3 regions of the Pseudomonas sp. G7(2022) genome follow, and region 1 is predicted to be linked to each of the others. Evidence: predicted binding sites of a transcription regulator. Region 1 holds the regulator's gene; each other region holds the start of a gene.
The links. The regulator FliA, encoded in region 1, starts transcription of late flagellar genes. The targets are predictions, from matches to a motif close to CTAAAGTTTNNNNNNNNNNNGCCGNTAA.
Positions count from the first base shown of each region.

Region 1 (4,226 bases):
GGCTTCGCTCGCCGGTTTTTCCGGTGGCGGTGTCGCCGGAGCACGGGCCGGAGCCGGTGCAGCAGCGGCAGCCGGTTTGGCCGGTTCGGCTTTCGGCTCAGGCGCTTTTGCGGCAGGTTTCGCCGCAGCGGCCGGGGCCTTGGCGGCAGGCGCTGCAACAGCCGAAGCATTGCCGGCAGTCACGACGGCACCGGTGGCGACGTCAGTGAACTTGCCTTTGCCATGCAGATCGTCGAGCAGCGATTCGAACTCGTGGTCGGTGATCAGATCGCTACCGGCTGCAGCCGCTGCCGGGGCAGCATTTGCATTCGCAGGGACGGACGCAATCGCCGACTCGAGCGCATCGACAGCAAAGTTGCCCTTGCCGTGCAACTGATCGAGCAAGGCTTCGAATTCGTCGTCGGTGATGTCCGAGCTGTCGCCCGCCGCCGGAGCAGCAGGTGCAGCGGCCGTCGGTGCCACGGCGTCCGCCGCGAACTGGCCCTTGCCATGCAACTGGTCGAGCAGCGACTCGAACTCGGCATCGGTGATTTCATCGCTGGCCGCTTCATCGGAAGCAGGCGCAGCGGCAGCCGCCGGAGCTTCGGCTTCGGCCTTGACGGCGTTCAGCGAGTCCAGCAACTGTTCAAATTCGTTATCGGTGATGTCGCTGGAGTCCCCGGCCTCGTTCTCAACGACCAGTTCTTCGATCATCTCGGCAACGGGCGAAGCCGGGGCTTCATCCGCCGATTGCGGCTCGGCCAGACGCGCCAGGGCGGCCAGCAGTTGCGGGGTGGCGGCGGTGATCGGACTGCGATCGCGGACTTCGCTGAACATGCTGTTCACCGCGTCCAACGCTTCGAGCACCACGTCCATCAGTTCTGCATCGACGCGTCGTTCACCCTTGCGCAGGATGTCGAACACGTTTTCGGCGATGTGACAGCACTCCACCAGCTCGTTGAGCTGAAGGAAGCCGGCGCCCCCTTTTACAGTGTGGAAACCGCGAAAAATTGCGTTGAGCAGATCTGCGTCATCCGGGCGGCTTTCCAGCTCGACCAGTTGTTCGGACAGTTGCTCAAGAATCTCGCCGGCCTCAACCAGGAAATCCTGAAGGATCTCTTCATCGGCGCCGAAGCTCATTAATGGGGTGCTCCTACAGGTCTAAAAACCTAAACTCAAAATCCAAGGCTGGATAGCAAATCGTCCACATCGTCCTGACCGGACACAACGTCTTCTCGTTTATCGGCATGAATCTGCGGACCTTCACCCTGCGAGAGATGTTTTTGTGGATCTTTTTCAGCAAGCATCGCCGCACGGTCATGTTCGATGCCCGCAAAGCGGTCCACCTGGCTGGCCATGAGCACGAGCTTGAGCAGGTTGCTTTCGACTTCGGTGACCAACTGGGTCACGCGCTTGATCACTTGACCTGTGAGGTCCTGGTAATCCTGGGCCAGCAGAATGTCGTTGAGGTTGCTCGACACCGCGCGATTGTCCGCGCTGCTGCGTGACAGAAAACCGTCGACCCGGCGCGCCAGTTCGCGGAACTCTTCAGCCCCGACCTCACGACGCATGAAGCGGCCCCAGTCAGCACTCAACGCCTGGGCTTCGTCAGCCAGACCATTGACCACAGGGGTCGCGCTTTCCACCAGATCCATGGTGCGGTTGGCCGCGGCTTCGGTCAGCTTGACCACATAGCCCAGACGCTCGGTCGCATCAGTGATCTGCGACACTTCCTCGGCCTGCGGCATGTGCGGATCGATCTGGAAGTTGACGATCGCACTGTGCAGTTCACGCGTGAGCTTGCCCACTTCCTGGTACAGGCCACGGTCACGGGTCTGATTGAGCTCATGGATCAGTTGCACAGCGTCGCCGAACCTGCCCTTTTCAAGGCTTTCGACCAGTTCGACCGCGTGTTTTTTCAGGGTCGACTCAAAGTCGCCCTGTGAAGATTCTTTATGCTCCATAGCTCCCCCGCGCGTCATCAGCCGATGCGTTCGAAAATCTTCTCGATTTTTTCTTTCAGCGCCTGAGCCGTGAAAGGTTTGACCACGTAGCCGTTAACGCCGGCCTGGGCCGCTTCGATGATCTGCTCGCGCTTGGCTTCAGCGGTCACCATCAGCACTGGCAGGTGCTTGAGTTTTTCGTCGGCGCGCACGTGACGCAGCAGGTCGATACCGGTCATGCCGGGCATGTTCCAGTCGGTCACCAGAAAGTCGATGCTGCCGCTGTTGAGCACCGGAATGGCGGTGGTGCCATCGTCGGCTTCAACGGTGTTGGTGAACCCGAGGTCACGCAACAGGTTCTTGATGATCCGCCGCATCGTTGAGAAGTCATCAACGATGAGGATTTTCATGTCTTTGTTCAATTCGACCTCCAAGCAGTCTTAAACGCGCCCAGCACCTGGACGCGCCATTTCAATCAATCCGGCAAAGCACTCGACGACTGTCTGGAGCACAACAGAGCAAGACCGGTGCCGTTCACCACCGCACCAGCCTCGTTCGCAGTGTCCCCACACTGCCTTCAGCGCGCTCGCCACTCTCCCAAACGCCCCCGCAAACGGGCCGCGCACTGGCTGTGTAACTGGCTGACCCGCGATTCACTGACGCCAAGGACTTCACCGATTTCCTTGAGGTTCAGTTCTTCGTCGTAGTACAGCGCCAACACCAGTCGCTCACGCTCCGGCAAATTGGCAATCGCGTCCGCCAGCGCCGCCTGGAAGCGCTCGTCTTCCAGGTCACGCGACGGCTCAAGATGAGCACTGGCGCCATCCTCGTGCAGCCCTTCATGTTCGCCGTCCTGCAACAGGTCGTCGAAACTGAACAGTCGGCTGCCCAGGGTGTCATTCAAAATCCCGTAGTAATCGTCGAGACTCAATTGGAGTTCGGCCGCAACCTCGTGATCTTTAGCGTCACGTCCGGTTTTAGCTTCAATCGAGCGAATCGCATCGCTGACCATTCGGGTGTTGCGGTGAACCGAGCGCGGTGCCCAGTCCCCCTTGCGCACTTCATCGAGCATCGCGCCACGGATCCGGATGCCCGCGTACGTTTCGAAACTGGCGCCCTTGCTGGCGTCGTATTTGGTCGAGACTTCGAGCAGGCCGATCATCCCGGCCTGAATCAGGTCCTCGACCTGCACACTGGCCGGCAATCGCGCCAGCAAGTGGTAGGCAATGCGTTTGACCAGCGGCGCGTAACGCTCGATCAGCTCGTACTGCGCGTCACGCGCCGACTTCTTGTAAAGATTCATACCGCTGGCGGTCATAGCACAGGTCCTGCCGTTTGCTGCACGAGGCGCTCGACGAAAAATTCGAGGTGGCCGCGCGGGTTGGCGGGCAGCGGCCAGGTATCGACCTTTTGCGCGATCGCCTTGAATGCCAGTGCGCACTTGGAACGCGGGAAGGCTTCATAGACCGCACGCTGCTTCTGCACCGCCTTGCGCACGCTCTCGTCGTAAGGCACCGCACCGACGTATTGTAAGGCGACGTCGAGGAAGCGATCCGTGACCTTGGTCAACTTGGCAAACAGATTGCGACCTTCCTGCGGGCTCTGGGCCATGTTGGCCAGGACGCGGAAGCGGTTCATGCCGTAATCGCGGTTGAGCAGCTTGATCAGCGCGTAGGCGTCGGTGATCGAGGTCGGCTCGTCGCAGACCACCAGCAACACTTCCTGGGCTGCGCGAACAAAACTGACTACCGAGTCACCAATACCCGCAGCGGTGTCGATCACCAGCACGTCGAGATTGTCGCCGATGTCGCTGAACGCCTGAATCAGACCGGCATGCTGGGCCGGGCTCAGGTGAACCATGCTCTGGGTGCCGGACGCGGCCGGCACGATGCGGATCCCGCCGGGGCCTTGCAACAGCACGTCGCGCAGCTCGCAGCGGCCCTCGATCACATCGGCCAGGGTACGTTTGGGGGTGAGGCCCAGCAGAACGTCGACGTTCGCCAGCCCCAGGTCGGCGTCCAGCAGCATGACCCGACGGCCAAGCTCTGCCAGCGCCAGGGACAAGTTCACTGACACGTTAGTCTTGCCGACGCCACCTTTGCCGCCGGTCACCGCGATCACCTGTACGGGATGCATGCTGCCCATGTTATTTCTTTACCTTGTCTTGCATAGACGGAGGCCACATTACTGGCTGCGCGTTCACAACCGGAACAATGCATGGCAGACCATCGATGTAGGTACAAAAACGGTTCATTACCTCAGCCAACCTGCTTGGTCGGACTGTGGTAGATATCAGCGAACATG
Region 1 is NZ_CP109659.1:1,768,673-1,772,898, reverse strand. Features, by position in the region: gene NE357_RS08005 (chemotaxis protein CheA) at 1-1,119, opposite strand, end outside; gene NE357_RS08000 (protein phosphatase CheZ) at 1,155-1,943, opposite strand; gene NE357_RS07995 (chemotaxis response regulator CheY) at 1,961-2,332, opposite strand; gene fliA (RNA polymerase sigma factor FliA) at 2,500-3,240, opposite strand; gene fleN (flagellar synthesis regulator FleN) at 3,237-4,067, opposite strand; gene flhF (flagellar biosynthesis protein FlhF) at 4,181-4,226, opposite strand, start outside.

Region 2 (4,226 bases), 1.2 Mb from region 1:
CCTTGCAATTGCGGGCCGTACTGCGGGCCTTCGGCATGGGCGAAAAGGGGCAAGGCAGCGGTCAGCAACAGGCCGGGCAGCCAGCGGGTCAGCGACACAGACATGGGACAACTCCACAGGAAATCGGCCGATGCTGGAACGGCCGGATTAGGGCGACGTTAAACACAGGCAACGTCCACCGCAGAACGTTCAACCGAGCCAGCCGAGGGTGAGCATCGCCAGCACCCCGTAGCGAGCGCCTTTGGCGAGGGTGACGATCAGCAGAAAGCGCCCGAGGGGTTCACGCATGACCCCGGCGATCAGCGTCAGGGGATCGCCGATGACCGGCAGCCAGCTGAGCAGCAGCGACCAGTGACCATAACGCTGATAGTGAACACGGGCGCGGGCCATGTGCTTCGGGCCGACCGGAAACCAGCGGCGGTCCTGAAACCGTTCCAGCCCGCGCCCCAGCCACCAGTTGACCAGCGAACCGAGGACATTGCCCAGTGTCGCCACGGCCAACAGCCCCCACAGCCAGTAACGATCGCTGACCAGCAGCCCGACCAGCACGGCTTCCGATTGCAGCGGCAGCAGCGTCGCCGCGCCAAACGCGGCCAGGAACAGCCCGAGATAACCCGCCGTCATCAATGGGCCGGGTAATCCGCCACCACCACATCGGCACCGTCCTTCTTGAGGCCGATCACCTGATAGGCATCGCTCATGCCGTCCATCTCCATGCCCGGCGAGCCCATCGGCATGCCCGGTGCGGCTACGCCCAGCAGGTCGTCACGCTTGCTCAGCGCCAGCACCTGTTCGGCGGGCACATGGCCTTCGACGAATTTGCCGTTGATGATCGCCGTATGGCACGAGGCCAGGCGTGGCGGTACGCCGTGTTGTTGCTTGAAGGAGCTCATGTCCGCCTCGACGTGATCCTCGACCTTGAAGCCATTCGCCTCCAGGTGGCTGATCCACTTCTTGCAGCAACCGCAGTTGGCGTCGCGATGGACTTCGATCGGGATGAGGTCGGCGGCTTGCGCCAGGGAGGAAAGGAGCAGGGCGCTCAGGGCGGCCAGACGCAGAGGGTTTTTCATGCAGGGTTCTCGACTCGGGTGACGGTCAAAAAGAACGCATTTTGACCGGTTTTTCCGACCCGGCATCAACGGAGTGTTTCCAGTTGATACAAGGCAGGCTGTCAGCATGATCGTAGATCAAAGCTGACAGCCTCCTGAGTGCGAGATGACAAATCCGTCAGCTGACCTTGAACCGGCCCATGATTGCGCTCACCCGACCGTTGGCCTCCAGGAGCTGGCGGGTATTGGTTTCACTGGCCTGGCCGCTTTGCACCAGCTCATCCACCATGTGGCGGATCTGCACCATGCTGCGATTGATTTCTTCGGTGACGGCGCTTTGCTGTTCGGCGGCCGTGGCGATCTGGGCACTGAGGCTGTTGATATGGCTGACGGAGCCGGCCATGTCGTCGAGCCCGCTGGTGACCCGGGCGGTGGCGTCGGCAGCGGACTGGCAACTGGCCTGGGTGTTTTCCATGGCGCTGACCGAGGAACTTACGCCCTGGGTCAGGCGGGTCAGCATTTCGTTGATTTCCGAGGTACTGGCCTGGGTCCGGGCAGCGAGGGCACGTACCTCATCGGCGACCACGGCGAAACCGCGCCCCTGTTCGCCGGCGCGGGCAGCCTCGATGGCGGCGTTGAGCGCCAGCAGGTTGGTCTGCCCGGCGATCGCACCGATCACCCCCAGAATCTCGGTAATGCGCTGGGCGTCCTGCTGCATGTTTTCGACTTTGTGCGTCGCACTGGCCACTTCATCGATCAGCGCGACGACGCTGCTGGTGGCTTCGCCCACCACGACCCGAGAGCGGTCGGCATTTTCGTTGGCCCGTTGGGTAAACGCCGCGGTTTCGGCAGCGTTTTGCGCGACGCTTTCGGCAGTGGAGCTCATCTCGTTGATGGCGGTAACGGTCTGGTCGGTTTCCGAGGCGTGGCGCAGCAGGATCTGGCTGGTGTGTGCCGAGGTGCGCTGCAGGTTGTCGAGGCTCGAAGCCATGGCGCCGGTAGCCTGGGTGACCTCGCCGATCATGTTTTGCAGATAGGCGATGAAGGTGTTGACCGAATGGCCAATGGCACCGAGTTCGTCTTCGGCACGGATGGTGATGCGGCGGGTCAGGTCGGCATCGCCGCTGGACAGCGAATCGATGTTGGCCTTGAGCGCTTTCATGCGCGAAACCAGTTGGCGAATGGCGTAGACCTGCAGCAGCACCAGCAGGATCACCAGCGGAATCTGCAACAGGCTGAGGCTGCTGAGTACGTCGTCACGTTGCGCGGTGAGCATTTTGGTCGGCAGTGCAGTGGCGAGGAACCACGGTGTGCCTTCGATCGGGCGCATGAAGAAGGTGCTGGCTTCACCGTTGTTGTCGAATTCGACACGCTGCGCCTGATCGCGATTCTGCAGGCCAGCCTTGACCTGGCTGGCGAAGGTAGAACCGGCGGCCAGTTCGCTGATGTTCTTCAACACGATCGGGCCGCTGATACGCGAGCTGTTGCTGATGATCTTGCCGTCGGCCTCGACGATCAGCATTTCGGCGTTGAGGTCTTTTTCCTTGCGCGCCACCAGGTCGTTGAAGAAGCCCAGGGTCACATCGATGGTCGATACGCCCCAGGCGCTGCCGTTTTTCTGGATGGCCATGGCGCAGTTGGTGCGCGGCTCGGCGCTCGCATCATCTTTATAGGCAGCGGCCCAGGCGCATTGCCCGCGCGGGGTCTGCATGCCGCCCTTGTACCAGCTCTGGTCGTAGTAGTTGGGGGCCGCGTCGCTGTTCCAGAAGGTGTTCACGGCGAGCTTGCCGGAGCTGTCACGGTGCCAGAAGGTACTGAACTTGTTGCGTCCCGCCTCACGCTGACCGGGCAACGGCCAGATACCACCGCCGAACACCTTCAATTCGCCGTACTGATCCACCAGCCCCGGCAGCACGGTATCGATGGCGGCGCTGTCGAGCAGGGGAATGGTCTGGGTGATGCTGCGTTGCTGCGACTGAACCTTGTTCAGTTCGCCCTGGATCTGCTGGGCGACCTCGGCGATGCGGTTGAGCACGACTTGCTCTTCGGTATGGCGCAGTTTGGGGGCGACCAGTTGGCTGATGCCCACCACGGTCAGGACCGACAGCAACAGGATGAACAGAACCAGAAACAACGTATAGCGAGCCTGAATGGTACGGAATGCGGGCATGGAGACCGGTCCTTGAGCAACGTTCTTATTAGGGGATGGGAGCAAAACAGTAGGGGTATCCCTTACATATCGTCGCGACGCGAGGAAGCTTTAGGTACTGGCGTACTAAAAGATTCCCGGAACGTTGATCGGCCAGTAACAGGCTCGACACATTAAAACTAACCAGCCCGTTTGTTAGAGTAAAAAGTCGATTTTATTGAAGCCGGGAAAAGGGCTTCGGATCAGTAAATCTGGGGCTTGCATTCATTTGTATCGGAAATGTACATAAATTGTAAAAAAGTGAAAAATGGGTTGGTGGCATTCGTTTGCCGGCCGATACTCCGGGCAATTCAAGACGTTCCACAAGGATATTTTTCATGTTCTTTTCGCAAGGAGCACGCTCATGACCGTTGGTTATACCGGCGCCTGGCAACCCAAGGCGGGTTTGCTGGTTCGAGATACCGCAAGTTCAAGCAAACCGGTTTCTCAAAGCCTGAAGGTCAAGCAGATGCTGGCGCTGGTCGGTAACGACCCCACCGCGATCAATACGGCGGAGATGGACAAGCAGGGGCTGCACAAGAACATCAAGGGTTTCGATCCCACCAGTGTTTCAGCCAAGCAGTTGGGCAGCCTGAGTGCAATGTTGCGCAGCCGGGGCCTGATTTCCGAGATCACGTCCATGACGTTGCTCAACGCCGGCGACAAGTTTGATCGCTTCGGCGTACAGAAGGATCCGGACGCCAAGTTCAATGCGCTGGAGTATTTCGCGACGCAGCTGGAAACCATCCAGAACAACAATCTCAAAGGTAACAAGTACGCGAATACGTTGATCCCCGAGTACAAGAAAGCCATCTATGTGCTGCAGAACTTGAAGACTTACGGTCAGGGTGGGGAACGCAAGCCTCCAACCGATCAAGGTGTCAAAGCCAAGGCATGAAAAAAGGCCCGCCCGGGAACGGAGCGGGCCTTTTCATTTTATGGAGCGGTCAGTTGCCGGTGCTGCATGTCGTCATGCAAGCGCTGCATCT
Region 2 is NZ_CP109659.1:2,969,276-2,973,501, forward strand. Features, by position in the region: gene NE357_RS13415 (alpha/beta fold hydrolase) at 1-104, opposite strand, end outside; gene NE357_RS13420 (YqaA family protein) at 190-624, opposite strand; gene NE357_RS13425 (DUF411 domain-containing protein) at 624-1,070, opposite strand; gene NE357_RS13430 (methyl-accepting chemotaxis protein) at 1,228-3,219, opposite strand; gene NE357_RS13435 (hypothetical protein) at 3,602-4,135, shown strand; gene NE357_RS13440 (GNAT family N-acetyltransferase) at 4,174-4,226, opposite strand, start outside.
Region 2: a site for FliA is predicted at 3,286-3,313, ahead of NE357_RS13430 (methyl-accepting chemotaxis protein). Genes of this name have one in related genera too.

Region 3 (4,226 bases), 2.7 Mb from region 1:
TCACCGCCGACAGCCTGATCACAGCCGATGGCAACGAGATCAAGGCCAGCCTGAAAGTCTGGGCCGCCGGGATCCGCGCACCAGGTTTCCTCAAGGACATCGATGGCCTGGAAACCAACCGCATCAACCAGCTGCAAGTGCTGCCGACGTTGCAGACCACCCGTGACGAAAACATCTTCGCCTTCGGTGACTGCGCCGCGTGCCCGCAACCGGGCTCCGATCGCAACGTTCCACCACGGGCCCAGGCTGCGCACCAACAGGCCTCGTTGCTGGCCAAGTCGCTGAAACTGCGGATCGAGGGCAAGACCCTGCCGGAGTACAAGTACACCGACTACGGCTCACTGATTTCGCTGTCGCGCTTCTCGGCGGTGGGTAACCTGATGGGCAACCTGACCGGCAGCGTGATGCTCGAAGGCTGGCTGGCGCGGATGTTTTACGTGTCGCTGTACCGCATGCACCAGATGGCGCTGTACGGGCCGTTCCGCACGGCGATGCTGATGCTGGGCAGCAAAATCGGACGCGGTACCGAGCCGCGCCTCAAGCTGCACTGATGTAAAAACACCGTGGGGGCGGGCTCGCCCTCACGGTGTTTTGTTTTCTACTGTATCTGCCCGCAGCTTTCCCCACCTTCGCTTACAAACGCCCCGCTCCTCGACACAGACGCGATACACCGCCACCGCTTAATGGCCACACCCGAGCACACCTGCTCCGGCTTGATCGCCCTTAACGTGTGGTTGCGCTGTGCAACCGAAGGAGAATGCAATGTCCCGTACTTCGAAAATCGGCAAAAACTCCCTTGGCCTGGTCGGTGCCGTACTGGCCGGCGGCCTGATGCTGTCCGGCTCGGTGTTCGCCGCACAACCGCTGGCTCAGGGTTATATGGTCGCTTCGGCCGAGACCTCGGTGAAAACCCCGGAAGGCAAATGCGGTGAAGGCAAATGCGGCGATGCGTCGATGGCCAAGACCGACACCGATGGTGACGGCAAGGTCTCGCGCGCCGAATTTCTGAAGGTCGCGCCGAAGTCCGACTTCGACAAGATCGACACCAACCACGACGGTTTCATCGACGAGCAAGAGGCGTACAACAACGTCAAAGCCAACTTCGAAGCCAATGGCAAGAAAATGCCGAAAGGTCTGTTCGAACACCTGAAAGACCAGGACGGTGCCTGACTTTTCAGCCTGCCCGATAACACAAAGCCGCGCTTTCTCTGACGAGAAGCGCGGCTTTTTCACGCCTGCATGATTACAGCTGGAAGCGCCGCACCATGCCCTGCAGGGCATTGGCCAGTTGCGACAGTTCATGGCTCGACGCATTGGTTTGATCGGCACCCGCCGCCGAACGCACCGACAGATCGCGTATGTTCACCAGATTGCGATCCACTTCCCGTGCCACTTGCGCCTGCTCTTCGGCGGCACTGGCGATCACCAGATTGCGCTCGTGGATTTCGTGTACCGAGGCCGTGATCGTCTGCAACGCCTCACCGGCCCGCTCGGCCAGCACCAGCGTGGTGGCCGCCCGCGAGGCACTGGCCTGCATCGACTCCAGCGCCAGGCTCGAACCGTTGCGCATGCCCTGCACCATCTGCTCGATTTCCTGGGTCGACTGCTGAGTGCGATAAGCCAGCGCCCGGACTTCATCGGCGACCACGGCAAACCCGCGCCCGCTCTCCCCGGCCCGTGCTGCTTCGATGGCGGCGTTGAGCGCGAGCAGGTTGGTCTGCTCGGCGATCGCTCGGATCACGTCCAGCACTTTGCCGATGTCTTGTGACTGATTGGCCAGCGATTGCACCAGCTCGCCGGTGTGTTCGACTTCGCTGGCCAAGGCGTTGATGGCGCCGGCGGTTTCGCTGACCCGTTCCTGACCCAATTGCGCCGACTCGCTGGACTGGCGGGTGGCGTCGGACGTCGACACCGCATTGCGAGCGACTTCCTCGACCGCCGTGGTCATCTCGTTGACCGCGGTGGCGGCTTGTTCGATTTCGTTGTTCTGTTGTTGCAGCCCTTGCGTGCTGTCGTGGGTGACCGCGCTCAGTTCATCGGAAGCGGTCGCCAGTTGCGTGGCCGATCCGCTGATGCCCTGCAGGGTTTCGCGCAGGTTCTGCTGCATGGTCGCCAATGCCTTGAGCAACCGGCTGACTTCATCGTTGCCGTGGGTTTCGATCGGGCGGGTCAGATCGCCTCTGGCGACGTGTTCAGCAGCGTCGACGGCGGCGCTCAGGGGGCGAACGATGCTGCGGGTCAGCAACATGGCCAGGGCCACGGTGGCCAGCGCCGCCAAAGCGATGAACAAGGTCACGATGGTGCGCGAAGTTTCGTAGTGGGCGGCAGAGTTCTGACTTTCGGCGGCGACCTGGCGGGTAAACAGATCTGCCAGATCGTTGAGTTGTTTGCCGGAGCCGTCGACCACGGTTTTCATGTCGACCAGCAGCAGTTTGGTCAGCTCGTCACGCTTGCCTTGCTCGGCAAGGGTGAACGACTGGGCGATCCCGGAGCGGTAGGCAGCAAAGGTCTTCTTGAACTGATCGTACAACTGCTGACCTTCCGGGGTGGTCACCAGCCGGTCGTAAGCGGCGATTTTCTCGCTCAGCTCCTTGTCGCGGGTATCCATCTGGCTGCGGTACGTGGCGATGTTGGCCGGATCCTGATCCAGAGCCATGCGCAGGGAGATGGTGCGAATGCGCAACATGATCTCGCGAATCTCGTCACCGCCGCGAATGCTCGGCAGCCACTGCGTCTCCACCGCCACTTCGCTGTCGCGGATGCTCGACATCTGCCCCAGCGCAAACACCCCGAGCAACGCCACCAGCACCGCGATCAGGGCAAAGCCCAGGGCGGCACGGGGAGCAATATTCAACTGACGAAGCAACATGACGAACGCCCTTTTCTTGTATTGGCCGGATTCAAGGGGCGATCAATGGCAGCCTCCTTGCGTTAGCGGGCTATCGGCAAGTTGTATGACGACTTGAATGAAACATTTCCGAAGGGCAAAAAAAATCCCCGTATCTTTCGATACGAGGATTTTTAATATGGTCGGGGTAAGGGGATTCGAACTCCTGACATCCTGCTCCCAAAGCAGGCGCGCTACCGGACTGCGCTATACCCCGGTAAAAAAAAGGCGACCTTTCAAAGATCGCCTTCTTCGATCAGCGCTTTTGGCCTCTGATCTTAAGATTCGATCCCAGTGTTACCTGGTTTCAAAAATGGTGGGTCGTGTGGGATTCGAACCTACGACCAATTGGTTAAAAGCCAACTGCTCTACCAACTGAGCTAACGACCCAAAAATGGTCGGGGTAAGGGGATTCGAACTCCTGACATCCTGCTCCCAAAGCAGGCGCGCTACCGGACTGCGCTATACCCCGGTTTGAAATTGGCTCCGTGACCAGGACTCGAACCTGGGACCCAATGATTAACAGTCATTTGCTCTACCGACTGAGCTATCACGGAACTACACATTTCAATTTACTACGGTGAAACTTGCAGCTTCTCGACACCGTTTTCGCATCGCTGCGTTCGTGTGTCTGAGGCGCGCTATTCTACAACCTAGAACACCTCTGTCAACCCCCTAAATTGCTTTCAAGTTAATGATTTGCAACTTATTTCAGATTTCTGCTCAGTGAGCTGAAACCGTGTTGGTGACTGACTGCGGGGCGCACTTTACAAGCCTTTTCCTTTGAGTTCAACAGCCTGGCGAAAAAAAAGGCCTCGCATTGCGAGGCCTTCCTTACTTCACCACCGGCAGGTGTCAGTTGAACGTGATCTCGTCGTTCTCCACGACACCGGTCGCGGTCTCGCCCGGCATGAAACGCCCCGACAGGATCAACTGCGCCAGCGGGTTCTCGATCCAGCGCTGGATCGCCCGCTTCAGCGGCCGTGCGCCATAGACCGGGTCGTAACCGACGGCAATCAGCTTGTCCATCGCTTCCGGGCTCAGTTCCAGCTTCAGCTCGCGCTCGGCCAGACGGCTGCGCAGACGGCCCAGCTGGATCTCGGTAATGCCCGCGATCTGATCCCGCGCCAATGGCTCGAAGATCACCACTTCGTCGACCCGGTTGATGAACTCCGGACGGAAGTGGGTGGAAATCGCATCCATCACCGCTGCCCGTTGCGCTTCACGATCACCGACCAGTTCCTGGATCTGCATCGAACCGAGGTTGGAGGTCATGACGATCACGGTATTGCGGAAGTCCACCGTGCGGCCGTGGCTGTCGGTCAAGCGCCCATCCTCC
Region 3 is NZ_CP109659.1:5,371,163-5,375,388, forward strand. Features, by position in the region: gene NE357_RS24570 (NAD(P)/FAD-dependent oxidoreductase) at 1-551, shown strand, start outside; gene NE357_RS24575 (HvfA family oxazolone/thioamide-modified RiPP metallophore) at 763-1,170, shown strand; gene NE357_RS24580 (methyl-accepting chemotaxis protein) at 1,244-2,869, opposite strand; tRNA gene NE357_RS24585 (tRNA-Pro) at 3,028-3,104, opposite strand; tRNA gene NE357_RS24590 (tRNA-Lys) at 3,202-3,277, opposite strand; tRNA gene NE357_RS24595 (tRNA-Pro) at 3,283-3,359, opposite strand; tRNA gene NE357_RS24600 (tRNA-Asn) at 3,369-3,444, opposite strand; gene clpB (ATP-dependent chaperone ClpB) at 3,743-4,226, opposite strand, start outside.
Region 3: a site for FliA is predicted at 2,940-2,967, ahead of NE357_RS24580 (methyl-accepting chemotaxis protein). Genes of this name have one in related genera too.